DNA from 3 places in the Microbacterium sp. 2MCAF23 genome. Region 3 is predicted to be linked to each of the others. Evidence: riboswitches for the same ligand, from Rfam matches in the RefSeq annotation. Region 3 holds a riboswitch; each other region holds the start of a gene.

Region 1 (9,968 bases), on a different contig from region 3:
CTCAAGGGCAAGCACGTGGTGGTCGTCGGCCGTGGCGTCACGATCGGGCGTCCGATGGGCCTGCTGCTCACGCGCCGCGACATCAACGCCACCGTCACCCAGGTGCACACGGGTACGCCGGACATGTCGCCGTACCTGCGCGAGGCGGACGTCATCGTCGCGGGCGCCGGAGTCAAGCACCTCATCCGGGCGGAAGACGTCAAGCCGGGCGCCGCGGTGCTCGACGTGGGCGTGACGCGCGAGACGGATCCGGAGACCGGCAAGAACAGGGTCTACGGAGACGTGGAGCCCGGGGTCGCCGAGGTGGCCGGCTGGATCTCGCCGAACCCCGGCGGGGTCGGCCCGATGACGGTCGCCCTGCTCATGACGAACGTGGTCGAGGCGGCGGAGCGCGCCGCGGGCTGAACGCACCAGCGCAGCGGGCTGAACGCTCCGGCGCACGCGCACCGACGAAGAACGGGCGGATCCGACGACAGGCCGGATCCGCCCGTTCCGTCTGCGGGTCGCGGGCTCAGCCGAGCTCGTCGAACATGCGGCGTTGCTCGGGCGTGAGGCCGTCCTCGAGCTCCTCGCGTGCCGCCGCGGTCGCCGGGGAGGACGCGGCGGAGGGAGCCGATGCCGTCTCGGACGCGGATGCGGAGCGGGATCCGGCGATCTTCGCCCCGGCGGCGTCATACAGCTCGCCGGTCTTGCGTGTCAGCGCATCGTCGACCTGGTCGTAGACCACCCAGCCGACCAGAAGGATCAGCGGCGGCAGGATCCAGCCCCAGACGTTGCCTGCGCGCACGCCGCTCAGCCAGACGGTGAGCAGCCAGATGACGAACTCGACCACGAACACGGCCAGGTACTGCACGATCTTGGTGCCGCCGGCAGACATCGACGATGCGACCCTCTGCAGCAGCGGCTTGAGGAAGAGCGCCGCCAGGGTCAGGATCACCGATGCCCAGAGCGCATGCAGGCCGACTCGGGCGGGTGTCAGCCCCCCGATGACGAGCAGCACGACCACGTTGAAGACGTAGAGCGACGCGAACCGCACGATCAGATTCCTCATGCGTCCAGACTGTCACGGAATCCGGTCCGGGCCGCTGCGCGGGTCGGATGGGCAGGGGTGGGCTCAGGGGGTTCCCGGCAGGCCGAGGACCCGCATCGCGAACCAGAGCAGGCCGAACAGGAGCACCACGGCGGTGACGACGATGCCCAGCACGGTCGCCGTGCGGGGCATGCGGCGGCGCAGCAGCAGGAGCGGCGGGAAGACCACGAGGATGACGGCCAGCTGCACCGCCTCGATGCCCAGGTTGAACACGAGCAGCGACCACAGCAGCGTCCAGGACCACGGCTCGTCGATCTTCAGCGCGGTCGCGAAGCCGAGCCCGTGCACGAGGCCGAAACCGAACACGATCCCGAGTCGCACGAGCGAGGCCGAGCGGGACGGCGGCGGCGCCGGCTCGCCTCGTCGTCGCGCCGCGCGTCGGAGCCGCTCCTCCCAGAGATGCCAGCCCGCGACGGCGGCGATCGACAGCGCGATGGCGGGCTCGACCAGATTCGCACCGATGTGCACGAGCCCGAGCGCGGCGAGCAGCAACGTGATCGAGTGCGCGAGGGTGAAGCAGGTCGCGGCGAGGACCACGTCGCGCAGCCGGCGCGAGCTGATGATGAGCGCGATGAGGAACAGGATGTGGTCGATCCCGGTCAGCAGGTGCTCGGCGCCGAGCAGGAAGAACTCGGCGAAGCGCGCGGTCCAGGGCTGCGCCGTCGAGAACTGCGGGTGCGCGGCGTCGAGGGCGGCGCTGCCGCTGCGGCCGTCGATCGCGTACGTCACGATCGTCTTGGTGTCCCTGACCATGCCCTCGGCGTCGGGGAACAGCGTGCTGTGCACGACCAACGCGCCGCCGTGGCCGGCCGCGCACGCATAGCGGATCCCGAAACGGGCGTAATCGGTCGCGTCCCTGGTGTGGAACACCGCGGGGCCGTCAGGATGCGGTGCACAGACCGAGCCGCCGTCGACCGCAACGGTGAATCGTTTCGTGGTGTACGCGAGGATGGCGGCGGCGTGGTCGGCGAGCACCTGGTTCTCCGCGCCCGGCCGAGGGTGCTCGATGGCAGTGGCGAAGAGCGCAGGGTCGTCCTGCGCCTTGGCGGCGGACGCGCTGAGCAGCTCGTGCTGGAGGTCGAACTCGACCCGGACATCGCTCGGGCCGGTCGCGGTGAGGTCGGCGTACGCGACCGTTGTCACATGCGCCCAGGCCGGGCCGGCGGACAGCAGCAGCGCGGCGACGGTGACGGCGAGGGCCACCGCGACGCGCGAGGCCGAGCGCATCTCCGGGTGCTTCGCAGCTTCCGGATCAGGCCTGTGGGGCCTGCCCGAGCTGCGACTCGATGCTCGCGATCCGGGCGTACTCGTCGAAGCGGAACGTGGCGCTGCCGCTCGCATCGCTGACGACCGCGGCCGAATACGCCTCATCGGCCCACTGCATGTTCCAGCCGGCGAGCCGGGCCAGATCCCACACGGAGGAGCGCGCGTCGGAGAGCGTCAGCTCGGACAGGATCCGAGGCAGGGCGACGACGGCGTCGGCGACCGTGAGCGGCGGAAGGGCTGCGTCCAGCAGGAACACGGCGCGCGTGCCGCTGCCGACCGGGGCGGAGTAGTACGGCGAGCGTCCGGTGATCTCCTCGGCGATCGCGCCGACCTGATGCGCGACGCCGGCGATCCAGCCGTCCAGGTCCGCGTCGATCTCGGCCGGGAACGGCAGCTCCGGATTGGACAGCGCATCGATCGAATAGGTCGTGCCGTAGTCGCGGAGGCCGGCGACGGACGGATCGGATCCGCCCTGCGGGTGCGCCCAGGCCCACATCAGCGAACGGGGTCCCGGGGCGATCGTGGCGACGAGCGATGCCCGCGCGACGAGCTGGCGGCTCGGATCGGTCTCCGACGTGAAGGTGAGGGTGCCCGCTGCAAGGTCGACGTCCCAGCGGTGCTCGCCCAGGGCGGCGGTCGCGGTGACCAGCTGGTCCTGGCGGAGGGCGGCGAACAGCGCGGCGCGGTCGGCGAGGGGCGCGAGGGCGGGGAACGTCATGCCCTCATCCTGCCGCGCAGGCCTATGAATGCGCCAGTCGCGCCGTCACGGAGGCGGCATCGGTGCATCACCGTCGTCACGACCCCCTAGGGTGGAGGGGTCCGCGGGAGCCCAGAGGGGCTGAGAGGGCCACATGCCGACCGCTGAACCTGATACGGGTCATACCGTCGTAGGAAAGGGCACAGCCATGCGCATCATCGTCGTCGGCGCCGGGATCATCGGCCTCGCCAGCGCTTCCGAACTGCTTCGACGCGGGCACGAGGTGACCGTGTTCGACCCTGCCCCGGCGGCGGGGGCGAGCCGCGCCGCCGCCGGGATGCTCGCTCCGACCACCGAGCTCGCCTGGGGTCAGGACGCCCTGCATCCGCTGCTGGCAGAGGCGGCGGCGCGGTACCCGGCCTTCGTCGCCGCCCTCGAGGAGCGCACCGGGCTCGGCACAGGCCACCGCCGCACCGCCACACTGGCGGTCGGCGTCGACGCCGCTGACCGGGCGACGCTCGCCGAACTCGCCACGCTGCGCGGAGGCGCCGTGCGGAGGATCACCGGATCGGAGGCGCGGGAGCTCGAGCCCGCGTTCGCCCCCGCCGTGTCCGGGGGACTGCTCGTCTCCGAGGATCATCAGGTCGACCCGCGCCTGGTCACTGCCGCGCTGCTCGCCGAGCTCGGCTCGCGGGTGCGCCTGGACGCGGTGGCCGCCGTCGAACGCGAGCCCGGCTCCGGACGTGCGACCGGGATCCGGTCGGCATCCGGCGAACGCGCGGTTGCCGACGAGGTGCTCGTGGCCGCCGGCCTGGGTGCGACGCTGATCGACGGAGTGCCGCGGCTGCCGCTGCGGCCCGTATGGGGTGACATCCTGCGCCTGCGGGTGCCGGATGCGATCCGCCCGCTGCTCACGCACACGGTCCGCGGACTGGTCCGGGGCTCCGCCGTGTACCTCGTGCCGCGCGAGGACGGCGAGCTCGTGCTCGGCGCCACCGTGCGCGAGGGCGGCGTCGAGGGCGTGCAGGCCGGTGGAGTGCTCGCGCTGCTGCGCGACGCGGAGCGGATCCTGCCCGGCATCGCGGAGTGCGAGGTCGTCGAGGTGCTCGCCCGGGCTCGCCCCGGCAGCCCCGACGCCGTGCCGCTGCTCGGCCGTGTGGCGCCAGGGCTGGTCGTCGCCACCGGGTTCGACCGGCATGGCGTGCTGCTGACGCCGTTGGCCGCTGAGCTCGGTTCGGACCTGGTCGAAGGGCGAGATGTCGCCCCGGCCTTCTCGGCGGCGCTGGATCCGTTCCGCTTCGGCGGCACCGGCGTGGCGGATGCCACCGTCGCCTCTGCTCTCAGCGTCGCCTGAACACCTCGTCCGTCGTGCGCCCGGACCTCGCCGTGCACTCGACGCCCCGCGCCTCGCCGGTGCCTCTGCAGGTCCCCTCCCGCGTATCGCGCATCCTCCGAAGAAAGGCCGATGATGACCGACACCTCCATTGCCCCCACGATCCGGCTGAACGGCGCCCCGCGTGCCGTCGCGGCCGGATCGTCTCTGCTCGACCTGGTGGCGCAGGTCACCGGGCGCGAGCTCCGCGCCGACGGCACGCGCGCCGACGGCGGACGCCTCGGCGTCGCCGCGGCGATCGCCGGCTCCGTCGTGCCTCGCACCGGCTGGTCCGTGCGCACTCTCGCCGATGGCGACGAGGTCGAGGTCGTCACCGCGGTGCAGGGCGGCTGACCGTCATGACCGCGATCGACACCACCCGCGCGCGTCCCGACCTCGCTGCGGACCTGCCCGCGGAGACGGATCCGTTCCTCGTCGCGGGGGAGCGGTTCTCCTCCCGTCTCATCATGGGGACGGGAGGCGCGACCAGCCTCGCACTGCTGGAGCAGGCGCTCCTGGCCTCGGGCACCGAGATCACCACCGTCGCGATCCGCCGGTTCTCCCTGGAGGGACGCGACTCCGTGTTCGCGCTGCTGGAGCGGCTGGGCGTGCGCGCCCTGCCGAACACCGCCGGCTGCTACACCGCCCGCGACGCCGTGCTGACCGCGCAGCTGGCCCGCGACGCGCTCGAGACCGATTGGGTCAAGCTCGAGGTGATCGCCGACAAGGAGACGCTGCTGCCGGATCCGGTGGCGCTGTTCCGGGCCGCGGAGGAGCTCACCGCCGATGGTTTCCGCGTGTTCGCCTACACGAACGACGACCCCGCACTGGCTCGCCGTCTGGAGGACGTGGGCGTCGCCGCGGTGATGCCCGCCGGGTCGCCGATCGGCAGCGGTCTGGGCATCCTGAACCCGCACAACATCGCGACGATCGTGGACCGCGCGGGGGTGCCGATCGTGCTCGACGCCGGGGTCGGCACCGCGTCGGACGCCGCGTTGGCCATGGAGCTCGGCGTGGACGCGGTGCTGCTCGCGAGCGCCGTCACCCGCGCGCACGACCCCGTGGCGATGGCGAGGGCGATGCGCGCCGCCGTCGAGGCGGGGCGGCTGGCGCGCGCGGCGGGGCGGATCCCGAAGCGACCGCTCGCCCTCGCCTCGTCCGGCGCCGAGGGGCTCATCGCACGCCGCCCGTCGGAGGCGGACCTGTGACGCCGGCCGCCGTCGGCGCCGCCGTCGCGGACGATGTGGTCGGGTCGGCTGATGCGGTTGGGCCGGCTGCGCTGCCACCCCTGGTGGAGCCAGGCCCCGAATTGCCTCCGGCGCGGGCCGCGCGGTTCGCCCGGCACCTCGCCCTCCCGGGGGTCGGCGTGGAAGGGCAGCGCCGCATCGCCGCCGCCCGCGTGCTGGTGATCGGCGCCGGCGGATTGGGCGCCCCCGCGATCCAGTACCTCGCCGCGGCCGGCATCGGCCGGATCACCGTGGTCGACGACGACCGGGTGGAGCGCACGAACCTGCAGCGGCAGGTGCTGCACACCGAGAGCGATGTCGGTCGTCCCAAGGCCGAATCGGTGCGGGAAGCCGTGGCGGCTCGGGACGCCGTGGTGCAGGTGGTCGCACGGGTCGAACGGCTCGGTCCGGACAATGTGCTCGCGCTCTTCGCGGCGCACGATCTCGTGCTCGACGGCAGCGACAACTTCGCCACCCGGTACCTCTGCAACGACGCGGCGGAGCTCACCGGCACCCCCGTGGTGTGGGCCGGGATCCTGCGCTTCGCCGGCCAGATGAGCGTGTTCTGGCCCGGTCGCGGGCCGATGCTCCGGGATCTGTTCCCCGAGCTTCCCGATGACGAGTCCCTCGACTGCGCGACCGGAGGCGTGTTCGGTGCGCTCTGCGGCGTGGTCGGATCGGCGATGGCCGTGGAGGCCCTCAAGCTCGTCTGCGGGATCGGCGAGCCGCTCGTCGGACGGCTCGCCCGGTACGACGCGCTCACCGCGAGATGGGACGAGCTGCGTTTCGCGGCGGATCCGGACCGCCCGCGAGCGACCGGGCTCGAGGCGGTCGCCGATGCGTGTCGCGCGGCGGCGGCGCTGCCGGAGGATCGCCTCCATGACATCTCCGCGGGCGAGGTGGCCGTGCGCCTGCGCGCCGGGGCGGGCGGTCTCGTCGTGGTCGACGTGCGCACGTCCACGGAGCGGGCGGCGGCGTCGATCCCGGGATCCGTGCACGTGCCGCTCGACCGTATCCTCGCCGACGGCTGGCCTGCGCTCGCCGCGGGGCTGGGCGAGGCCGCCGCGGACGGACGCGACATCGTCGTCACCTGTCAGTCCGGGATCCGCTCGGCCCGTGCGATCGATGCGCTGCGAGCGACCGCCCCAGAGGACACCCCGCTGCGCAACCTCGCCGGCGGCATGGCGGCCTGGGGCGTGCAGACGGCCGGACCGGGGGAGGAGCCGTGGCCCGCTCAGTCCGCGGCGCCCTGAGCGGGCCCCAGCCTGGCAGGTTCCCCTTCCCGTTTCAAAGCGCGCAAATGGTTCCACATCGGGCTCGGATGGAGCCATTTGCGCGCTTTGAAACGGATCGGGTCAGTAGCTGGCGGCGGGGCCCGCCTCCGCGGCCGGGAGGAAGCGGGTCGCGAGGGCCTCGGAGGCGCGGGCGAGCAGAGCCACGTCCGCCCCGACGGCGACGAACGCGGCACCCGCGGCGATGTATGCATCGGCGGCGACCGGGTCGAACGCGTTCACCCCGACCGGCTTTCCGGCTGCGGCCACCGCACGGAACACGTGCTCGACCGCGGCGACCACGTCGGGGTGCGTCTGCTGTCCGAGCAGCCCCATCGACGCGGCCAGATCCGAGGGGCCGACGAACACGGCGTCCACGCCGTCGACGGCGGCGATCTCGGCGGCCGCGTCCACACCCGCCGTGGTCTCGATCTGCACGGTCAGGGACACGTGTTGCGCTGCGTCGCCGAGGTAGCCCGCCACGCGGTTCCAGCGGGCGCTGCGGGCCAGGGCGGATCCGACGCCGCGGACGCCCGCGGGCGGATACCTGGTGGCCGCGACCGCGGCGCGGGCCTCATCGGCGGAGGAGACCATGGGGACGATGATGTTCTGCGCGCCCAGGTCGAGCACCTGCTTGATGATCACCGGGTCGTTCCACGGCACGCGCACGAGAGGCGTGATCGGGTAGGCGGCAGCAGCCTGCAGCTGCGTCTGGAGCGAGTCGAGCGTGTTGGCCGAGTGCTCTCCGTCGATCAGCAGCCAGTCCAGTCCGGATCCGGCGGCGATCTCGGTGACGAGAGGACTGCCGGTGCACGCCCACATGCCGATCAGTGCGCGGTCCGAGGAGGCGAGGACTTCGCGGAAGGTCGGATTCAGACGAAGCGGCATTCGATCGTTCCCATCGGTCCGTAATCGCACAGCACCTCGTCGCCGCGCGCCACCCACATCGGGCGCGTGAACGATCCTGCCAGGATGACCTCTCCTGCCTCCAGACGCGCGCCGTGCTGGTGGAACTTGTTCGCCAGCCAGGCGACGCCGGTGGCGGGGTGGCCCAGGACTCCGGCGGCGACGCCGGTCTCCTCGATCTCGCCGTTGCGCGAGAGCACGCCGGGCACCCAGCGCAGGTCGATCTCGTCGGGGCGCTTGTGCACGGTTCCGAGCACCATGGCGCCGTAGGCGGCGTTGTCGCTGATCGTGTCGACGATCGTGCGTCCTTCGAGCTCGATGTGCGAGTTCAGCACCTCGAGCGCGGGCACGGCGTAGTCGATCGCGGCGAGGGCGTCCTCGAGTGTGCAGTCGGGGCCGGACAGCGGCTCCTTGAGCACGAAGGCCAGCTCGACCTCGATGCGCACATTCGAGAAGTGATCGACGGGGATCTCGGATCCGGACGGGTACACGGTGTCGTCGAACATGACGCCGTAGTCGGGCTCCGTGATGCCGGTGGCCTGCTGCATGGCCTTCGAGGTGAGGCCGATCTTGCGCCCCACGAGCCTGCGACCCGCGGCCACCTGCGCGTCGCGCCAGACGCCCTGGATCGCATACGAGTCCTCGACGGTCGCCTCGGGATGGCGTGCCGTGATGCGCGGGATCACGCCGTGCGTGCGGTCGGCCTCGGCGAGCTCTGCAGCGAGCGCGGCGATGGTGGATTCGGGCAGGCTCATAGCTGATGGCCGAGCTTGTATTCGCCCTGCTTCCACTCCGGCATGGCCTCCTCGTCGGCGGGACGGGTGTAGCTGAACCCGTCGGCGCCGATCGTGACGGCCATCTCGCTGGAGTCGGTGCGGGCGACGACCGGCTGCGGGTTGCCGTCCAGGTCGAGCACGAGCGATGCGTCGGTGTACCAGGACGGCACGACGGGATTGCCCCACCAGTCGCGGCGCTGGTTGTCGTGCACGTCCCATGTGATGACCGGGTTGTCCGGGTCGCCCGTGTAGTAGTCCTGCGTGTAGACCTCGACGCGGTGGCCGTCGGGGTCGCGCAGGTACAGGTAGAACGCGTTCGACACGCCGTGACGGCCGGGACCGCGCTCGATCGCGTCGGAGCGGCGCAGCGCCCCGAGCTTGTCGCAGATCGCGAGGATGTTGTGCTTCTCGTGCGTCGCGAAGCACACGTGGTGCATCCGCGGGCCGTCACCGCCGGTCATGGCGGTGTCGTGCACGGTGGGCTTGCGGCGCATCCACGCGGCGTAGACCGTGCCCGCGTCGTCCTGAATGTCCTCCGTGACGCGGAAGCCGAGGTCCTGCATGTACTTCACGGCGCGCGGCACGTCGGGCGTGACCTGATTGAAGTGGTCCAGGCGCACGAGCTCGCCGGGGATGTGCAGGTCGTAGCGCCAGCTCATCCGCTCGACGTGGTCGGTCTGGTAGAAGAACTCGTACGGGAAGCCCAGCGGATCCACGACCCGCACCGAGTCGCCGATGCCCTTCACGAAGCCGGACGGGTTGCGGCGCACGTCGCAGCCGAGCTCGGTGTAGAACGCGACGGCGAGGTCGAGGTCCTCGGGCGTCCGCACACGGTAGGAGAAGGCGGCGACCGCCGCGACCGGGCCCTTGCGCAGCACGAGGTTGTGGTGGATGAACTCCTCCGTGGAGCGGAGGTAGATCGCCTCGTCGTCCTCTTCGGTCACGTACAGCCCGAGCACGTCGACGTAGAACACCCGCGACGCGGCCAGGTCGGTGACGACGAGTTCCATGTACGCGCAGCGGAGCACGTCCGGCGGCGGGGAGGAGGGGGTGGCGACCGGGTTGTCGGTCGTGATGGGCGCCTCCTGGCTGGTGAAGAAGCCCGAGGAGGTGAGCGTCATGTCTGCACGATTGGTCATGTCAGCGTCCTTGCGTGATGAGAGGTTCGGGATCCGGGTCGTCGAGATCCTGCTCGGCGGGGGTCCCTGAGCCTGTCGAAGGGATCCGGCTCGGATCGGCGCTTCGACAGGCTCAGCGGCCAGTCGGGATCGGTCGGCGGCCGGTCGGGATCAGTCGGTGGCCGGTCCGGATCAGCGGGGGTCCGGGTCGTCGAGGTCCTGCTCGACGGGCGGAAGCTGCTTGCC
Region 2 (9,968 bases), on a different contig from region 3:
GGGCGGGACGTGCACGGCCCGGACGCCGCGGGTGTTCTGCGCGGTCAGAGCGGTGATCGCGGCCATGCCGTAACCGCCGTTCGCGGCGATCGCCTTGAGATCCGCCTGGATTCCCGCGCCCCCGGAGGGGTCGCTGCCGGCGATCGAGAGCACCCGCGGCACGCCGCCCGCACCCCAGGCCCGCAGCAGCGTGCGCGCCGCGTCCCGAGGATCCGGGGCCGCGCACAATGCGGACACCACGGCGACGCCGGCCGCGCCCGCCGCACGCAGGGCGGCCACATCCTCACGGCTGATGCCGCCGATCGCGACGCACGGCAACGAGCTGGCCGCGGCGAACGCGGCGAATCCGGCCACGCCCAGCTCCGGCGGGTGGTTGCGCTTGGTGGTCGTGGGGTGGATCACTCCCACACCCAGGTAGTCGACGGTGCCGGCCGGCAGCACCGTCGCGGCTTCGAGGTGCGCCGGCTGGTTCGCCGTGAGGCCGACGATCGCATCGGGGCCGAGCACCGAACGGGCGACGAGGGGCGACACGTCCGACTGGCCGATGTGGATGCCGTCCACGCGCGCGCCGCGGCGCCGCGCCTTCACGACGGCGTCGAGCCGATCATCGACGACGAGCAGCGCCCGCCCCGCGATGACCTCGGAGAGCTCGACGAGCTGCTCCACGATCGCGGCGTCATCGGCGTCCTTGTCGCGCAGCTGCACGATCCGGACACCGCCCGCCACGGCGGCGTCGACCACGGCGGGCACTCCGCGTGCACCGCTCAGCACGGGGTCCGTGACGAGGTAGAGCGCAAGGTCTTCCGCCGTCAGCCTTCGCCGCGAGGTCGCCTCGCGGGTGCCGGCGTGGCGCGGCGCGGTGGCGACGTCTGCGAGCGTCATGCCGTGGCCTCCGCCGTCTCGATCGCCACGGCCTCGACGCGTGCGCGCGCCGTGAGGGACTCCGGCCGGATCGCCGCGAGCGCGTCGAGCAGGGCGACGGCGAAGGATCCGGGACCGTCGGATCGGGAGGCGGCGTCCTCGGCGGCCAGCGTGTAGACGAGGGTGGCCGCGGAGGCGGCGACCAGAGGGCTGTCGCCGGTCTGCCGCGCAGCCCCGAGGAAGGCGGCCATCACCGCACCCAGCGCGCAGCCGCCCCCTGTGACACGGGTGAGCAGGGCATCACCGTTCGCGATCCGGATCTCGTGCTCGGCGTCGACGAGGAGGTCGACGGGGCCCGATACGGCCACCGCTCCCCCAGTGCTCCGGGCCAGTTCGCGGGCTGCGCCACCCGCCGCCTCGGTGCCGTCCAGTGCATCCACGCCGCGTCCGCCCAGGCTGCGGCCGGCGAGGGCGAGGATCTCCGACGCGTTGCCGCGGATGAGGGTGGGACGCAGCGCGAGCAGGTCCTGCGCCAGCGCGGTGCGCACCGGCAGCACGCCGACCGCGACCGGATCCAGCACCCACGGCGTCCCCGCCGTGCGCGCACCGCCGACGGCCTCGAGGCTCGCCGAGCGCTGCTCGGGCGTGGGCGTGCCGAGGTTGACCAGGAGCCCGGACGAGATCGCGGCGAACATGCCGGCTTCGCCCGTGATGTCCACCATCGCGGGAGCCGCGCCGAGCGCGAGCAGCACGTTCGCCGTGAAGCCGGTCACGACCGAATTCGTGATGCACTGCACGAGCGGGGGCTCCGCCCGCAGCTGCGTGAGAAGGTCCGCGGCGGATTCCACCGTGGACTCGGACGACAATTCCAGACGCGCGTTCATCGCGACATCCCTTCGCTAGTACGACCTAGATCAGGTTCGACGGGTGTGATCTCAGCCGCGGATGCGGCACCCCGTGTCACTGCGGGCCAGTCTAGCCAGGCGCCTTCGCCTCGCACGCCTCGCGCGCGGCGAAGGCGCGGTCAGTCCAGCGGGGACCGCTCTGCGGACCGCTGTCCGTTCACGACCCCGGCCCACGCTGCGGCGGCCGCCCAGAAGACGATCAGCAGCCCGGTCAGGACGAACCCGAGCGCGTTCAGATCGAGCTCGCCCACGGCGCGCGCGAAGCCACTCGGGTGCGGCAGGCTCCGCAGCGCCACCCCCGCGAGCTCGGCGACGCCGATCACGAGCGCCACGACGATCGACACGCCCGTCACCAGCAGGTCGTAGCGCCGCATCGCCCGCTCGCGTCCGGTCGAGCCCCACGAGTATGCGCGCCGCGACATCGCCCCCTGAGCGGAGTCCAGCAGCGACATGCCCGCGGCGAACAGCACCGGGAGGATCAGGATCATCCACCACGGCACGGCACGGGACGCTGCGGAGCCCGCCAGGGCCAGCAGACCGATCTCCGTCGCCGTGTCGAAGCCCAGGCCGAACAGCAGGCCCACGACGTACATCCGCGACGGTCGGTCGATCACCGCGTTGAGCCGGCCCATCAGCGCCCATGCGGGACCGCCGTGCCGATGATCGCCGGGCCGGCGACGGCGGCGCAGGGCGAGGATGTTCGCCCCCGCGATGACGAGCAGGAAGACGCCCGACACGACCGGACCGATGACGCCCGTCCAGACCTGCAGCGGCGAGTCCGGATCCGAGATTCCCGCGGCGAGCGCGCCGACACCGAACGCCAGCAGCACGCAGAGGACCGAGACGACGCTCGCGTGACCGAGGGAGAACCACAGACCCACGCCTCGCGCCGGACGCCCGCGCCCGAGGAGCTGCCGCGTCGTGTTGTCGATCGCAGCGATGTGGTCGGCGTCGAACGCATGCCGGAGTCCGAGCAGATACGCGGTGACCCCCAGCCCGATGCCGAGCGGAGATCCCGCGGACAGCAGCAGCGCACCCCATCCGAGAACGTGCAGCGCACCGACGACGTACGCGGCCGGGCTAGGCCTCATGGATCAGCTCCTCCCGCAGCGCGCCCCACCTGGTCGCGAGATCGCCGAGATGGGCAGCGTCGACGACCGATCGCACCACCAGCCCACCGCGCTCGGGGCGCAGCACAGCGATCCCGCTCGTGCGCCAGGGGGGATCCTGCTCCGCGGGCTCGCGCCCGATCAGGACCACGCTGTCGAGCACGCGATCGGAGCCGAGGACCCCGGGGATCGGAGACCGCCCATCCACGTCCAGGTGTTCGATCAGCGCGGGCGTGCCCTGCACGGTGACCCCGGTGCGCGCCCGGATCGCGCCCCCGCGCTCCCCGACACGGCCCAGGATGAGCGTCTCGCGCAGCAGCAGCGCCGCACCGTCGCCGAGTTCCGCGTCCGTGCGACGGTCGACGTCGGCGCCGTCGGCGATGACGAAGGGCTGGCCGTGCCACGTGCAGATCCCGCGGTCGCCGATCTCGATGCGCGCCGTCCACGAGGCGCGTCTGCCCTCACCGTCATAGGCGACGGTGCCGCCGATGTCCTCCAGCTCGAGCGTGCAGTCCGCGCCGACCGAGATGCGCAGGTCGACGGCATCGCCCCCGAGCAGGAGCGCTCCCGCGGCGACGAGCCCGACGCGGGCGTAGCGCGGCCGGCGTTCCAGGATGCGTGCGGCGATCGCGCCGGAGCGCAGCACGACGCGGGCACGATCGGCACCGGCTGCGACCTGGACGACCGTGGTCGATGCGGTGACGGCGTCCGTCACCGGGATTCCGCGTGCGCGTGCACGTGCACCGCACCGTCATCGTGGCTGTGCACGTATCCGCCGGCCTCGCTGTCGTCGGCGTGGAAATGCGGCGCCATCGGGCCCGGATCCTGGGGCTCATGCGCGCCGGAGCGGTACGCGGCGAGCATATCCAGGACCCAGCCCTTGAGCCGCGCCACGGAGTCCGGGTCGGTGCGCGAGAGCGCGAGCACCTCTCTGCCATCCCGGGCGTCCGACGCGTCATGCACCATCTGCGCCACGTCGACGCCGACATACGGGGCGAGGTCGGTCTTGTTCACCACGAGCAGGTCGGCGCGGGCGATCCCCGGGCCGCCCTTGCGCGCGACATCCCCGCCCCCGGCGACGTCGAGCACGAAGATCTGCGCATCCACGAGCGCCGGCGAGAAGGTCGCCGTCAGGTTGTCACCGCCGGACTCGATGATCACGACATCCAGCGGCGCGAAGTCGCGCTCGATGTCCTCGACGGCGAGCAGGTTCGCCGTCACGTCGTCGCGGATCGCAGTGTGCGGGCAGGCGCCGGTCTCCACCGCGCGGATCCGGTCCGGATCCAGCACGCCGGCGGAGCGGAGGAAGCGCGCATCCTCGTCGGTGTAGATGTCGTTCGTGATCACGCCGAGCGCGATCTCGTCCGCGAGAGCGCGGCACGCCGTTGCGATGAGGGTGGACTTGCCCACCCCGACGGGGCCGGCGATGCCGAGGCGGAGGGCACGGGGAACGAGGGAATCAGGCACGGAACAACCTCCGGTTCGTGAGGGCGTGGGCTTCCGCCCAGCCCTCGGAGTGAGGGGCACTGCCGGCGGGGATGCCGGCGGGATCGGTCAGTTCGGCGACGGCGTCGACGAACTCCTCGACTGCGGTGCACGCAGCGAGGACCCAGCCGACGGGCACCGCGGGGTCGGTTGGGGCGAGCTTGAGCAGAGCCGCTGCGGCGGTCTGCGCGTCCTCGTAGACGAAGACCCGGACCAGGTCACGCGGATCCATGTCGGTCACCGCGGCGATCGCGCCGACGACCACCGGCCTCGGCGGGGCTGTCAGCTCGACGCATGCCCGCACGGCCTCGGCATCGGGCCAGAGCCGTGCAGCCAGGCGCAGAACACCTCGTCCGAGGAGCCGGGACGCCTCACGCTGCGCCGCGCTGGGGGTGCGCGCCGCCCAGTGATCGACGATCTCGTCGAGCCCCGGATCAGACGAGGCGTCACGCAGCCGGTGCCGTGCGACGACCGCCGTCCCGGCTTCCAGGAGGCTCGTGGTCCGCGCCCGCCCGACGAGGTACGCCGGTACCTCCTCCGCGGACATGCCCGCGAGAAGTGCGGGCTCGAGACCGGCCGAATGCGCGTGCCCGCCCGACGGCAGCCGGCCGTCGGCGAGCAGCATCGCGACGGTGAGCGACGCGGGGCGCGTCGACAGGAGTGCCGGAGCGGTCATGATCAGAACATCGCGTACAGCTGGGCGAGCGGAAGCCGATCCACAGGGGCGGGTACCACGGACTCGCCGTCGATCGAGATCGCGAACGTGTCGGGACGGATGTCGATCCGCGGGAGGGCGTCGTTGTTCTTCAGATCCGCCTTCGTGACCGCCCGGGTGCTCCGCACAGCGGCGAGCCGGCGGCGCAGGCCCAGACGCTCCTGGAGACCGTCGGCGAGCGCGGCGGGCGAGACGAACGTCACGGACAGATCGGCGCCGATCGCGTCCAGGAAGGCGGGGCGCATCAGGACCGGCTGCGGCGTCGGGATGGACGCGTTCGGATCCCCCAGCGCGCCCCAGACCAGGCCGCCGCCCTTGATGACGACCTCGGGGCGCACGCCGAAGAAGCGCGGATCCCACAGCACGAGATCGGCGAGCTTGCCGACCTCGACGGATCCGACCTCGTGATCGATCCCGTGCCCGATGGCCGGGTTGATCGTGTACTTGGCGACGTATCGCCGGGCCCGCTCGTTGTCGGCGGGCAGGCTCTCGCTCAGCCGCCCGCGACGGTGCTTCATGACGTGCGCGACCTGCCAGGTGCGGGTGATGACCTCGCCGATCCGCCCCATCGCCTGGGCGTCGGAGGACGTGACCGAGAGCGCCCCCATATCGTGCAGGATGTCCTCGGCGGCGATCGTCGTGGCCCGGATCCGGGATTCCGCAAACGCCAGATCCTCCGGCACGGCCGGATTGAGATGGTGGCACACCATGAGCATGTCGAGGTGCTCGGCCACGGTGTTCACGGTGTGCGGCAGCGTCGGGTTGGTCGATCCGGGCAGCACGTTGGGCAGCGACGCGATCGCGAGGATGTCCGGAGCATGACCGCCGCCGGCGCCCTCGACGTGAAACGCATGGATGCCGCGCCCGCCGATGGCGTCGATGGTGGACTGCACATAGCCCGTCTCGTTGAGCGAGTCGGAGTGCAGCGCGACCTGCAGGCCCCACTCCTCGGCGGCCGTCAGCGCCGCGTCGATCGCGGCCGGCGTGGCCCCCCAGTCCTCGTGGATCTTGTATCCGGCGGCACCGGCGAGCGCCTGCTCGCGCAGCGCCTCCTGGGAGACCGTGCTGCCCTTGCCGAGCAGCAGCACATTGACCGGGAAGCGGTCCAGCGACCGGTGCATCGTCTCGAGGTGCCACGCCCCCGGGGTGACGGTCGTCGCCTTGGATGCCTCGGAGGGGCCGGTGCCGCCGCCGACGATCGTGGTGATCCCCGCTGCGAGAGCTTCGTGGATCTGCGACGGTGAGAGCAGGTGCACGTGCGAGTCGATCCCACCGGCGGTGAGGATCCTCCCTTCGCCCGAGATCACGTCGGTCGAAGGCCCGATCACGAGATCGGGATGCACGCCATCGGCGATGTCCGGGTTGCCCGAGCGCCCCAGCGCGACGATCCGGCCGTCGCGCAGGCCCACGTCGGCGCGCACGATGCCCCACCAGTCGAGCACGATCGCGTTGGTGATCACGGTGTCGAGCGCGCCCTCGGCCCGGGTAGCGATCGACTGCGCCATGGACTCGCGGATCGACTTGCCGCCTCCGAACACGGCCTCCTCGCCGCCGGCGGTGAGGTCCCGCTCGATCTCGATCCACAGATCGGTGTCGCCGAGGCGCACCTGATCGCCCGCGGTGGGGCCGTACATGGACGCATAGCGCTCGCGGTCCAGACGCATCAGGCGCCCCTCCCCATCTCGGCGTCGAGCGCCGGTTCGTCCGTGTTCCCCCGTTGCAGGCCTGGCACTCGGCGCATCCCCGCGAGGGCGACGATCGCCAGTTCGCGAGACGCCCCCGGCTCGAACCGTTGCGACGTGCCCGACGGGATGTCCAGTCGGAAGCTATGCGCCGCGGCACGGTCGAAGGCGAGGGCGGTGTTGACGTCCGGCAGGTGCACGTGCGAGCCGACCTGGATGGGCCGGTCGCCGGTGTTCAGGAAGACCAGGCTCTTCGCCGCATCCGCCGAGCTGCGCGCGTTCAGTTCGATCGATCCCGGCACGATGCGGTACGCACCGGGCGCCTCCGCCGGAACGGCCTGTTCGTCCGACCGCGCGGTGGGCGGCTCCTGAATCGGGTGGTGCACCGTCACCAGCTTGCGCCCGTCCGGGAACGTGGCCTCGATCTGCACATCGTGCAGCATCATCGCGACCCCGGGCAGAACCTCGTCGGCGGTCAGCACCTCGCGCCCCTGCTGCATGAGATCTTCGACGAGTGCGCCCTCGCGCGCCCGCTCGATCACCCAGGTGCTGAGCAGCGCCACGGTCTCCGGGTAGTTGAGCCGCACTCCTCGCGCCAGGCGGTCCCTCGCCACCATGCCCGCGACGGCCAGCAGGAGCTTCTCGGTCTCAGCCGGACTCACGTGCATGCAGGGCCTCCGATGTCAGGGAACATCGAGACTCTAAGCCTCCCGGGGTATCGGCTCGAGGTCGAACGTGTTTCCGCCGTGTTACGGATTCGGCCCGGTTCCCGGTCCCTCCGCCGGCGCCCCCGTCACTTGCGGTCCGTCTGGTCCTCGCCCGAGTCGGTCGGCTTCGAGTTGCGTGTGAACTCGCGCTCCCAATCGCGCAGCTCATCGCGGCCGACCAATGAGTCCAGTGAGACTTGGAAATGAAGGGCTTTGCGGGCGTTCACCTGCTTGACGTTGTCCAGCGCCTGCTGGGATACGGCGTCCAGGGCCTCCTGCACCTCCTGGATCCGCTCGTCCGGGTCCTCCCACAGCTGCGGATTCTGCAAGATGTCCAGCAGGTAGTCGCGATCCAGCGCCGCAACCAGGCGGCCGAGCTTGTCGGTGTACTCGACCTCGGCGAGACCGCGCTGATCATCCGCGGCTCTCGCATCCAGCCGTGGGAACAGCTGCGACACGGTGCCGACGAGGGAGCCGATCGTGGTCGCCGTCCGCGCGGCGATCGCGTCCCCGGCGCCCAGTCGCGCATAGTCCTGCTGCAGGGCGCTCAATCGGGTGAGCCTGTCATTGACGGACGACGGGATCGCGGCGGGTTCCGCTCGGCGTCCGCGGCGTCGACGCAGCACGGTGATCGCCGTCACGATTCCCGCAGCGACGAGCGCGGCGACGATCCCGACAGGCAGCAACCATGCCACCGCCGGGCCCGCGCCTCCCGAGGTCGATTCGCCTTCCGGCACCGACGCCTCGATTCGCTGCACCGCCGCGGTGAGCGCGTTCGCGGTGTTCCCGTTCGCGCTGATCTCCGCCTCGTTCGCGATCGACATCGCCTCATCCTTCGGGATCGTGCGCGACGTGGCCTGCAGGTCGGTGCCTATCGCGACCACGAGGGAGCCGTAGTGCGTTCCGTCGAAGAGCTTGTCGAGCAGGTACGTAGGGTACGGCTTCGAGTCCAGGTAGGCCTGGTCGGGTAGCACGACCACCGCGATGGAGCCGTCGGACGGTACCAGTTTCGCCAGCTGCGTCTGCAGTCCGCTCGCATTCGCGACATCCGGCGAGACGTAGACAGCCCCCTGCTGCAGATGGCTCGCAGCGTCATCCAGCCAGCCGCCGGACGGATCCGCGGCCGCTCCGGCGCCCGTGTGCTCGGTCATGCGCGCCTCACTCAGAAGTTGTTGATCACCGAGGCGAACACGAGATCGATGCGCTGCGGATCCGAGGCGTCGAACATCTGCCCGCCGGTCGCCTCGGCGATCCGCTTCAGGGCGGTCTTGTCCGCGTCCGCGCCGTACGCGATCGCGAACACGCGCACCAGGGACTGGTCACCGCCCTCCTTCGCGTCCTTGCCGAGCTGCGCCACCAGAGAGTCCAGCGAGGTGTCGGAGTCGGTGTCCTGACCATCGGAGAGCAGCACGATCGCATTGATGCGGCCGGGTTCGGCGCGCGCGCTCATCGCCTTGTACGCCGTGAGCACGGCGTCGTACAACGGCGTGCCGGCGCGGTGCGCGTAATGCAGATCGTTGAGGGAGCCGCTCAACGACTCCCGGTCGGAGCCGAGCGGCGAGATGTCGCGCACGGCGAGCACGTTCTTACCGGCCGACGACTGCACCTCCGTGGTGAACGCCCACACCCCCACCTCGTCCGTGCCGCGGAAATGCTGCAGGTTCTGCTGCGCGCCGTCGATCGCGCCGTCCAGACGACTTCTTCCATCGCCGATCGAGTCGTCCATGGATCCGGAGATGTCGATGAGCTCCATCACCGAGGACGGCTTTCGCACCTGTGCCCACTGGTCCAGAGCCGCAGAGATCGTGCTCACGTCCGGCTTGGGCAGCGAGATAGCGGGCTGGGCAGGATCGATGCCGTTCTGCCTCGTGAACAGGTCGCCGAGGTCGGCCTTCTCGTCCAGCGGGCGGAAGCCGTAGGCCGGCAGCAGCTTCTGCGCCGCGGGTGTCTGCAGGAACGCGGCGAACGCCGTCCCCGCCGCGCGCTGGGCGTCGGTGACCCAGTCCGCTCCGAGCACGGTGATCGGGTCGTCGGACCACAGCGATCCACCGGACGGGTAGATCGCCACGAGCCTGTCCTTGGGCGGGGTGAGCTTCTCCCCCGGCTGCACGGTGTGCGAGTCGGGGTTGCCCAGGTTGTAGTTGATCAGCGAGGTCTCCTCCAGCGCCACGGCCGAGACGTAACCCGAGCCTTTCGCACCGTGCTGCGTCTCTTCGTACAGGCGGGACAGCACATTGCCGGTGGTGTCGCCGTAGTGGATCACGCACTCCTCGAATACCCGGGAGAAGTCGGCGGCGGCGTCCACGTCCGCGGGTGTCAGGTCGCTCGACTTCCCGCTCGCGGCGTAGGCCTGCATCAGGATCGTGGAGAGACCGGTCGTGGACGTGTTCGGGTTGGTCTTGGAGATCTTGAAGGATCCCCAGATCGGCTTGCCGACGCTGCCCCAGCCGTCCGGGTTCTTGCACAGGTTCGCGAGATCGGCGATGCCCAGCTTCTTGTCCGGC
Region 3 (9,968 bases):
CACCCAGCCGCTCAGCGAGCTGGGCGGCATGGCGGCGGTCGTGCAGTCCGGCACGGCCTCGGCTGAGCGCGTCTTCGAGCTGCTGGATGCGGAGGAGCAGGATCCCGACACCGAGGACGCACCGACCGTCACCGACGGCAAGGGCGTCATCGAGTTCGAGCACGTCGCGTTCTCGTACACCGAGGACCGCCCGCTCATCACGGATCTGTCGTTCCAGGTGGAGCCGGGTCAGACGGTCGCGATCGTCGGCCCGACCGGCGCGGGCAAGACCACACTGGTGAACCTCATCATGCGGTTCTACGAGCTCAGCGGCGGTCGGATCCTGCTCGACGGGCAGGACATCGCCCAGATGGAGCGTTCCGACCTGCGCTCCCGCACCGGCATGGTGCTGCAGGATCCGTGGCTGTTCGCGGGCACGATCCGGGAGAACATCCGCTACGGACGCTCGACCGCGACCGACGAAGAGGTCATCGACGCCGCCAAGGCGACCTACGTCGACCGCTTCGTGCACGCCCTCCCCGAGGGCTACGAGACGAAGCTCGACGAGGACGCCTCGAACGTCTCGGCCGGTGAGCGTCAGCTGATCACGATCGCGCGCGCGTTCGTCGCACAGCCGTCGATCCTCATCCTGGACGAGGCCACGTCGGCCGTCGACACCCGCACCGAGCTGCTGCTGCAGCACGCGATGGCGGCGCTGCGGCATGGGCGCACGTCGTTCGTGATCGCGCACCGTCTGTCCACGATCCGCGACGCCGACCTCATCCTGGTGATGGAGCACGGCGACATCGTGGAGAAGGGCACGCACGAGGAGCTCATCGCGGCCGAGGGCGCGTACTGGCGGCTGTACCAGTCGCAGTTCGAGCAGGCCGCGAGCGACACCGATGCCGACCAGGCTCTCGTCACCGGAACCGTCACGGTGCCGACGGACGGATCCGTCGCGTCGGTCCCTGAGCTTGTCGAAGGGGCCGAGGCCGGCGGGGCCGTCGTCGCCGGGGCGGGGACCGCTCCTGTCACGGTGGCCGAGCGGGTCATCGAATCGGCCGAGCGGCCGGACGGCCCGTCGATCGAGTTCGGCGACGACCGGGTCTGAACCGTCCCCCTCGATGAGAGCGCCGTCGTCCTGTTCGCAGGGCGGCGGCGCTTTCGCGTTGCCGGATTGCGCCGTACATTGTGCGCCGTGCACCGGGGTTGGCGTCGGGGCCGGGGTCAGCGGCAGGGACGGGTGCTGCCGAAGTCGCAGTCGAAGTTGAAGTCGAAGTCGCAGTCGAGGGCGGATTCGGGGTCGCGGCGGGGCGCGGCCGCAGTCTCAGCCGTCGCAGCGGCGGGGCCGTGCCCCCGTGTGTTCAGGTCGCACTTTCTGCTCTGCCAAGGCCGGTTTCAGAGCAGAAAGTGCGACCTGAGCGGATCCAGTGCGACCTGAGCGGATCCAACGCGACCCGGACCGACCGGCTGCGACAGGGTCATACTCGCCCGACGACCGTTGCCGGTCGGATCCGGGATCCCTACTGCGTGAGTCCGAGCAGCTCGAGGGGATGGGTGAGGCGCCACCAGAGGCTGGGGCCGTGCAGGGCGGTGCGCAGTTCCAACGGCACCGAGGCGGAATCCAGGGGACCCTTCAGGCTGAGCGTTCCCGCCTTCTCTCCGGCCTTCCACTGGTCACCGAGCGAGAACTTGGTGGTCGCGGTGGCCGAGGCGCCGTTCCACAGCACGACCCGGCCGTCTTCGGCCGCGACGACCTGGGTGGTCTCGCCCCACGCCGTGTCGACGGTGCCCAGCGTCGCACCCTTGCCGACGGTCTGCGGCTGGTCCTTCAGCGCCGCCTCGATGCCGGCGTACAGGGCTCGTGAGGCATCGACCCGGCCCTGATCGCTGTCCTGCCCGAGGGCGGCGACGTAGATTCGCACGATGGTGTCGCTGTCGGAGACGTCCTTTGCCGAGAGCAGGTTGTAGCGAGTGTCGTCCCCATCGCCGATCGTGCCGGTCTTGATGCCGACGATGCCGGCGTCGTCGATGAGGCCGTTGGTGTTCTTCACGACGCCCGCGCCGGGCAGCTCGACGCTCTTCTGCTTCACGATCCCGGCGATCACCGGGTTCTTCTCGGCGATCTGGCCGAGCTGAATGAGCGCGCGCGGGGTTGCGACGTTGCCGAAGTCGAAACCGGAGGGCGTGACGACCGTGATGTCGCCGAGGTCGTGCTGGCGCAGCCATTGGTTGGCGGCGGCGGCGTAGTTCTCCTCCGTACCCCAGACCTCGCGGGCGAGCCGGTCGGCGTAGTTGTTCGCGGAGCCGAGCAGGATCCCCTCGTAGAGCTGGTACTGGGTGAGGGATCCGTCCACAGGCACGTCGAGCGCGGACTGATCCTGCCTCAGGTAGCTCAGGTAGTCGTCGCTGTCGGCCTGGGTGAATGCGAACGAAGGACCCTGCTCGCCGGGCTTGAGTGGAAGCTTGTCGAGCGAGACGAGCACGGTCACCAGCTTCGTGATGCTGGCCATCGGCACCTGCTGCTCGGCCGAGGCGATCGTGCCGATGCCCTCGACGCCCACGGCGGCGCTGCCCGTGGCAGGCCAGGCCGCAGCCGCCGCAGGGGCGGCGGCCGGCTGGAACTCGACCGCGGAGGCGACGGGCTGCACGGCGTTCAGCGGCCAGAGCGCGGTCGTGGCGCCATACGCCACGATCACGGCGAGCACTCCGACGAACGGCAGCAGCACGCCGGGCCGGACGAGGGTTCGGTGCGGGGCGTCGTCGAGCAATGACCGGGAGGGAGCCGTCGCGGCGGCCGTACCGGCGCCCACCCGGGCCACGTCCACCCAGGTGAGAGCGGCGGTCGGGGTACGGTCGGGGCCGCGGACGAGCCCTGCGGAGGGCAGCGGTCGCACGGGGGCGACGGGGGTCCGGTCGGCATCGGTGCCTGCGGCTGTCTGCGGCACGGAGGCTGGTTCGGTAACGGCGGTCCGACCTGCGCTGACGGCAGGGACGAGGGGCGTCGGCTCGACGATCGGATCCTCCGGCAGCGCGGGCGGCGCCGACTCCGACGTTACGGCCGGCGCTGACGTTACGGCCGGTGCCGACGTTACGGCCGGTGCTGACGGTGCGGTCGGTGCCGACAGGGCGGGCGGCGCGATCTCGATGGCCGGATCCTTCTCGGCGACCGCCGACTCAGAGGTCGAGGCCGACCCAGAGGGAACCGCATCCGTCGCTCCTCCGAACAGCGATGCGGAGGGGGTCGACTCGGGTGCGGGGAACAGCGGTGCGTCGGGAGGGACGTCCTGCGCGGGGAACAGCGACGCGGATCCGCTCCGCTCCGGCGTCGTCGAGAACAGTCCAGCCGGCTCGACCGCGGTCTCGTCGATCTCCGTTTCGGTGCCCTCTGCATCGAGTGCGTCAGCGTCGACGATCTCCGGATCGACCTGGGCGGCCCCCGGACCGTCGTCATTGTTCACCCCCCTACCGTATCGGGCGCCCCTGTCAACGGCGGGTATCCTGCGCGTTCGGGCGGTCCGGGAGGCCGGGGCGATCACGACGCGGTCAGGGCGATCCGCCCGCTCGGGTCCGCCGAAGGATGACCCTCCGCGCGAACCGAGGGCATCCGGCGACAGCGCAGGGGATGGGCTGCGTCGCACCACGACGAGGCGGTCGCCGCCGCTTCCTCACGGCGCTAGAATGGGCGGATCACCACGGGAGTCCGGCGAGCCGGGCTGAGAGGGAGCGAATCGCGCTTCGACCGTCGAACCTGATCCGGATCATGCCGGCGCAGGGAGGAGTTTCCATGATGCACACATCCGTCCGCGCGTCCGAGACGAACGCAGACAGCACGCAGAGCCGGGGCCTCGGCCGTCCGGGACTCTGGCGCTGGCGCGTCGTCGACATCGTCGTCGCCAGCGTGATCGCCGTCGCATGCGCCGGCGTCTTCCTGCTCTGGGACATCGTCCACGTGGGGCCGAGCGCCCTGCTCACCCCGCTGCTTCCCGGCCTGCAGGAGCTGCTCGCAGGTCCGTGGCTGCTCGCCGGAGTGCTCGGCGGTCTCATCATCCGCAAGCCCGGTGCGGCGCTGTACACCGAGCTCGTCGCCGCGGTGATCGAGTCGCTCGTCGGCAACCAGTGGGGCCCGCTGACGATCGTGTCGGGGCTCGTGCAGGGCCTCGGCGCCGAACTCGTGTTCCTGATCTTCCTGTACGCCTCGTGGCGGCTGCCCGTCGCGCTGCTCGCGGGAGCCGCCGCCGGTCTCGCCTGCGGCATCAACGACCTGATCCTGTGGTACCCCGGATCCGGGACCCTGTTCATCACGGTCGCGCTGATCTCCGCCACGGTGTCGGGCCTGATCGTCGCGGGCCTCGGCGGGTGGCTCATCACGCGGGGCCTCGCCGCGACGGGCGCCCTCAGCCGCTTCGCCTCCGGGCGTTCCGCGGCTGCGCGGGTGTGAGCGCGGCACGGCCAGGAACGCCCGCGCGGCTCGAAGCGCACGGCTGGGGCTGGCGCTACGCCACCCGGCGTCGCTGGGCGATCCGTCACGCCTCCGTCCAGATCGAGCCGGGGGAGCGCGTGCTGCTGCTCGGCGCTTCCGGATCGGGCAAGTCGACCCTCCTGCAGGGCCTCGGCGGAGTGCTCGGCGGCGCCGACGAGGGCGAGGCCGAGGGAGCGCTGCTCGTCGACGGGGTCCCGGCGGACCGCGCCCGCGGCAGGGTGGGAATGGTGCTTCAGGATCCGGACACGCAGACGATCCTGGCTCGCGTGGGCGACGACGTCGCCTTCGGGTGCGAGAACCTCGGAGTTCCGCGGGCGGAGATCTGGCCGCGTGTGGACGCAGCCCTCGCCGCCGTCGGGCTGGACCTGCCCCTCGATCGGCCGACCTCGGCGCTGTCCGGCGGGCAGAAGCAGCGGCTCGCGCTCGCCGGCGTGCTCGCGATGCGTCCGGGGGCGATCCTGCTCGATGAGCCGACGGCGAACCTGGATCCCGCCGGCGTCGCCGAGGTGCGTCGCGCGGTCGGCTCGGCGCTGGACGCCACCGGGGCGACCCTGGTGGTGATCGAGCATCGCATCGACGTGTGGATCGACCTCGTCGATCGCGTGATCGTGCTCGGCGCGACAGACGACACGACGGTCGTGATCGCCGACGGCGACCCGCGCGCAGTGCTGGAGGAGCGTGCCGACGAGCTCGCCGCGATGGGCGTGTGGGTGCCGGGCATCGACGTCGCGGCGCGGGCCAGAGCGCTGGTCCGCGCGCCGTCGCCGTCACCGGAGGCGCCCACCGGACCCGTCTCCGGACCGCCATGCCGTGGTCCGGGTCGCGCGGCCGGCGAGCGCGGCGCGGGCGGCGACGGCGGCGAGGAACTGCTCCGCGCCGACAGTCTCGTGGTCGGCCGCGCGAAGGGGATCCCGGTCGCCGGACCGTTCGACCTCGTGGTCCGCGCCGGCGAGGTGCTCGGGATCACGGGTCCGAACGGCGCAGGCAAGTCCACGCTCGGGCTCACCCTCGCCGGTCTCATCCCGCCCCAGCGCGGACGGGTGCGCGCCACTGCGGCCCTGCACGCGGACGCCTCGGGGACGGATCCGTTCTCGTGGTCGTCGCGGGAACTGCTCACGCGCATCGGCACCGTGCTGCAGAGCCCCGAGCATCAGCTGCTGGCGAGCACGGTGCGCGACGAGCTCTCGATCGGGCCCCGCGCGCTGCGCCTGCCCGATGCCGAGATCGAGGCCCGCGTGACCGAGCTGCTGGGAAGGCTCCGCCTCGACGCGCTCGCGGCGGCGAACCCGTACACGCTCTCCGGCGGTGAGAAGCGCCGGCTGACGGTCGCGGCGGCCCTCGCGACCCGGCCTCGCGTGCTGGTGCTCGACGAGCCCACGTTCGGGCAGGACGCCCGCACCTGGGCGGAGCTGGTCGCCATCATCGCCGAGGTGCGCGACGCGGGCACCGCGGTGATCGCGATCTCGCACGACGAGGACGTGCTGCGGGCTCTGGGTGCGCGGCGACTGGAGGTCGGCGCATGACCCTGGCCCTGCCCGACATCCGTGCGGTCCGCCCCGGACCGATCGCGCCGCGCAGCGCGCTGGCGAAGCTCGCCGCCGCGCTGCTGATCACGCTGCCGCTGATCCTCTCGGTCGACGCCCTCTCCGCGCTCACCGCTCTGGTGCTCTCGATCCCGCTGCTGCTCTGGTGCGGTCTCAGCGCGCGCGAGTTCTGGCTGCGCACCGCAGTGCTCTGGATCGCGGCGCCGCTCAGCGCCGTGACCATCGCGCTGTACGGCCAGGCGAGCGGAGCCGTGCTGTTCGACTGGTTCGTGGTGCACGCCACCGAGGGGTCGCTCACACTCGCCCTGGCGACGGGCCTGCGGGTGCTCGCGATCGGGCTCCCCGCGGTGGCCTTGTTCGCGACGGTGGATCCGACGGACCTGGCGGACGGCCTCGCGCAACGCCTGCGGCTGCCGGCCCGCTTCGTGATCGGCGCGCTGGCCGGCATGCGCATGCTCGGCCTGCTCGCCGAGGACTGGCGTTCGCTCGCGCTGGCCCGGCGGGCACGCGGCGTCGCGGATCAGGGCCGGCTCCGACGGGGGATCGGCATGGCGTTCGCGCTTTTCGTGCTGGCGGTGCGGCGCGGATCCTCACTCGCCACGGCGATGGAGGCGCGGGGCTTCGGCGCGCACGATCTGCCGCCGCGCACGTGGGCGCGTGCGGCGCCGTGGACCCGCGCCGACACCGTGCTGGTCGCGCTGGGCGCCCTCATCCCGGCGATCGCGATCACGGTCGCCGTCGCCGGCGGGACGTGGCACCTGATCCTCGGACCGTCCTGAGTCAGGGCCCCCGCGGGCCGGCCTCGTCCCCGAGGGGCACCACGAGCAGCTCCTCGATGCGGCGGCGCAGGGCCTCGGCCATGTCGACCGAACCGGGGTCGAGCAGCCACTGCAGCTGCAGGCCGTCCATGAGGGCGGTGAGTTCCGCCGCGGCGCGGTCCTCGTCGACGTGCGGGGCGAGGTGGCCCGCCGCGCGGGCGTCACGCAGGGCCTTGGCCGTGCCGGACCTGATCCGCTGGTAGCGCCGCACGAAGTAGTCGTGCGCGGGGTGCGCGGGGTCGGCGGCCTCGGCGGAGAGCACGGCGTACAGGGCGATGATCCCACCCACCTCGGTGTTGTGCCGGGCGAGGTCCACCATGCCGCGCAGGATCCCGATGCCGTCCTGGCCCTGCGAGCCATTGCGCCGGAACCGTTCGCGATCCTCCAGATCCCTGGTCTCCAGCACCGCCTCCATGAGCGATTCCTTGGTGGGGAAGTGATGGGCCAGACCCGCGCGGGAGATCTCGCAGACCTGCGCGATCTCGAGCATCGTGGCGCTGTTGAAGCCGACGCGTCCGAACAGCGCGGTCGCGGCCGCGATGATCCGCTCCCGCCGGGCGCGGCCCGTGGTGTATCCGCGTTCGGTCGTCATCGGTGTCCCATCGTATGCGTCGGCGGGCATCGGCGGGGGTTGCGCTGACACCGGATCCGCGGCTGGATCCGCAGCCGAAGGCGCCTGAGATGCCTGCGGAACAAAAACCTACATTTGTGCCGGTATTCATGCTAGCTTCGATCAACCGGCTCCGAGGACGCGTCGAGCGCCTTCGTCGGCCCGACCCGATCCCACCGCTCGCCCCCAAGGACTGACAATGACGTCGACATCATCCGACACGCCCGAAGAGCTGCGCCCGCCCATCACCGAGACCACGTTCGTGGCGACCGCGTCCGGCGAGGACGACCCTCCCGCGCCGATCAAGGGCGTGCGACGGCTGCTCGCCTGGATCATCCCCGCGAACTTCGCGATCTTCGTGATCTGGGGCGCGGTGCCGGGGATCCTGCTGCAGGCGCAGCTGATCGCGATGTTCCCCGACGAGAAGACCCAGGTCGCGAACATCGCGATCGTGTCGACGATCGGCGCCCTCGGCGCGATGATCGCTCAGCCGGCCGCCGGACAGCTCTCCGACCGCACCCGTTCCAGGTTCGGCCGCCGCGCGCCGTGGATCATCGCGGGCGCGATCGTGGGCGGTATCGCGCTCATCGCACTCGGGTTCATGAACAACCTCGTGGGCATTATCATCGCGTGGACGCTGATCCAGGTCGCCTACAACTTCGCGCAGGGCCCGCTCTCGGCGATCCTGCCGGACCGGGTCCCGGTCGCCCGCCGCGGCACGTTCGCCGCGCTCTCCGGCATCGGTCTCATGTTCGGCGCGCTCGGCGGTCAGATCATCGGATCCCAGCTCGCGCACTCGATCACGCTCGGCTACATCATCTTCGCCGTCTTCGCGGTCGTCGTGCTGCTCGGGTTCGTCGTCGCGAACCCGGACCACCCCAGCCTCAACTTCAAGAACGAGCAGTTCAGCTTCGGCGAGTTCCTGCGCACGTTCTGGGTCAGCCCGATCAAGCACCCGGACTTCTTCTGGGCGTTCACGGGCCGCCTGCTCCTCTACACCGGATACTTCGCCGTCACCGGGTTCCAGCTGCTCATCCTGAAGAACTACCTCGGCGTGAAGGACCCCTTCTCGGTGATCCCGCTGCTCGGCATCCTCAGCCTCGTGGGCATCCTCATCGCGACGGTGGTGTCGGGCCCGCTCTCCGACCGGGTCGGCCGGCGCAAGCCGTTCGTCTTCGGATCCTCCCTGCTCATGGCGGTCGCGCTGGTGTTCCCGATGATCGCCCCGTCCTACACGTCGTGGATGATCATGACCGTGATCAGCGGCTTCGGATTCGGCATGTTCCAGGCCGTCGACACCGCCCTGATGAGCCAGGTCCTGCCGTCCGCCAAGAACTTCGCCAAGGACCTGGGCGTCGTGAACATCGCGGCGACTCTGCCGCAGACCTTCGCCCCCGGCGTCGCCGGCGCGATCGTGCTCGCATTCGGGTACGGAGCGCTCTTCCCGATCGCGATCGTGCTGAGCGTGCTCGGCGCGGTCAGCGTCTGGTTCATCAAGTCGGTCAAGTAGAGGAGAACATGAGATGACGGACACTGTGAACGAGGTCGTGCTGCCCTACCGCGACGCCTCCCTGCCGATCGACGAGCGCGTCGAGGATCTGCTGGGCCGGATGGAGCTCGCCGACAAGGTGGGCATGCTGTTCCACACCATGGCGGCCTTCGCCGAGCTCGACGAGAGTAACCCGACCTTCGGACTCCCCTCGATCTCGTCCATGGTGCGCAAGCGCCGGATGAGCCACTTCAACCTGCTCGGCGCCGCTCCCGGCGGCCGCGAGTTCGCCGCCTGGCACAACGCCCTGCAGCGGATGGCCCTGGACACCCCGCTGGGGATCCCGATCACGCTCTCCACCGACCCGAGGCACTCGTTCAGCGACAATCCGCTCACCTCGCTCATGGCCGGGCCCTTCTCGCAATGGCCGGAGACGCTGGGCTTCGCGGCCCTCGGATCCCCGGAGCGGCTCGAGCGCTTCGCCGACATCGCGCGGCAGGAGTACCTCGCAGTGGGCCTCCGCGTCGCGCTGCACCCGCAGATCGACCTGGCCACCGAACCGCGCTGGTCACGGATCGCGGGCACGTTCGGGGAGGACGCGGATCTCACCTCGCGCCTCGTCGTCGGCTACATCCGCGGTTTCCAGGGCTCCGAGCTCGGCCCGGACTCGGTTGCGACCATGGTCAAGCACTTCCCGGGCGGCGGTCCGCAGCTCGATGGCGAGGACCCGCACTTCGCGTGGGGCAAGGAGCAGGTCTACCCGGGGGACGCGCGGGACTACCACCTGCGCCCGTTCATCGCGGCGATCGGTGCCGGCGCGACCCAGATGATGCCGTACTACGGTCAGCCCGTCGGCACCGACTGGGAAGAGGTCGGGTTCGGCTTCAACAAAGGCGTGCTCACCGATCTGCTGCGCGACGAGCTGGGCTTCGAGGGCATCGTCTGCACCGACTGGGGCCTGCTCACCGACGTCGTCGTGTTCGGCGCCGACATGCCCGCCCGCGCCTGGGGCGTCGAGCACCTCACCCGGCCGCAGCGCATGGTC

What was found. A riboswitch is a leader RNA that binds a small molecule or an ion and turns the genes downstream of it on or off. The one in region 3 is predicted to bind thiamine pyrophosphate.
Region 1: it holds a riboswitch for thiamine pyrophosphate, as region 3 does, so the genes downstream of both, thiO (glycine oxidase ThiO) here and AB4078_RS16600 (ECF transporter S component) in region 3, are expected to answer to the same signal.
Region 2: it holds a riboswitch for thiamine pyrophosphate, as region 3 does, so the genes downstream of both, thiM (hydroxyethylthiazole kinase) here and AB4078_RS16600 (ECF transporter S component) in region 3, are expected to answer to the same signal.

Annotation. Positions count from the first base shown of each region.
Region 1 is NZ_JBFRGY010000019.1:18,256-28,223, forward strand. It holds gene AB4078_RS18130 (bifunctional methylenetetrahydrofolate dehydrogenase/methenyltetrahydrofolate cyclohydrolase) at 1-405, shown strand, start outside; gene AB4078_RS18135 (hypothetical protein) at 512-1,051, opposite strand; gene AB4078_RS18140 (HupE/UreJ family protein) at 1,115-2,317, opposite strand; gene AB4078_RS18145 (DUF6882 domain-containing protein) at 2,343-3,074, opposite strand; TPP riboswitch at 3,168-3,268, shown strand; gene thiO (glycine oxidase ThiO) at 3,262-4,407, shown strand; gene thiS (sulfur carrier protein ThiS) at 4,519-4,779, shown strand; gene AB4078_RS18160 (thiazole synthase) at 4,893-5,633, shown strand; gene AB4078_RS18165 (ThiF family adenylyltransferase) at 5,630-6,904, shown strand; gene AB4078_RS18170 (HpcH/HpaI aldolase family protein) at 7,007-7,810, opposite strand; gene AB4078_RS18175 (2-keto-4-pentenoate hydratase) at 7,795-8,583, opposite strand; gene hpaD (3,4-dihydroxyphenylacetate 2,3-dioxygenase) at 8,580-9,743, opposite strand; gene hpaE (5-carboxymethyl-2-hydroxymuconate semialdehyde dehydrogenase) at 9,915-9,968, opposite strand, start outside.
Region 2 is NZ_JBFRGY010000004.1:8,928-18,895, forward strand. It holds gene AB4078_RS04695 (bifunctional hydroxymethylpyrimidine kinase/phosphomethylpyrimidine kinase) at 1-882, opposite strand, end outside; gene thiM (hydroxyethylthiazole kinase) at 879-1,745, opposite strand; TPP riboswitch at 1,736-1,829, opposite strand; gene AB4078_RS04705 (HoxN/HupN/NixA family nickel/cobalt transporter) at 1,886-2,857, opposite strand; gene AB4078_RS04710 (urease accessory protein UreD) at 2,847-3,590, opposite strand; gene ureG (urease accessory protein UreG) at 3,587-4,342, opposite strand; gene AB4078_RS04720 (urease accessory protein UreF) at 4,335-5,036, opposite strand; gene AB4078_RS04725 (urease subunit alpha) at 5,039-6,739, opposite strand; gene AB4078_RS04730 (urease subunit gamma) at 6,739-7,425, opposite strand; gene AB4078_RS04735 (hypothetical protein) at 7,551-8,615, opposite strand; gene AB4078_RS04740 (substrate-binding and vWA domain-containing protein) at 8,627-9,968, opposite strand, start outside.
Region 3 is NZ_JBFRGY010000015.1:264,109-274,076, forward strand. It holds gene AB4078_RS16590 (ABC transporter ATP-binding protein) at 1-1,090, shown strand, start outside; gene AB4078_RS16595 (D-alanyl-D-alanine carboxypeptidase) at 1,503-3,440, opposite strand; TPP riboswitch at 3,665-3,774, shown strand; gene AB4078_RS16600 (ECF transporter S component) at 3,770-4,420, shown strand; gene AB4078_RS16605 (ABC transporter ATP-binding protein) at 4,417-5,985, shown strand; gene AB4078_RS16610 (energy-coupling factor transporter transmembrane component T family protein) at 5,982-6,785, shown strand; gene AB4078_RS16615 (TetR/AcrR family transcriptional regulator) at 6,787-7,416, opposite strand; gene AB4078_RS16620 (MFS transporter) at 7,634-8,944, shown strand; gene AB4078_RS16625 (glycoside hydrolase family 3 protein) at 8,958-9,968, shown strand, end outside.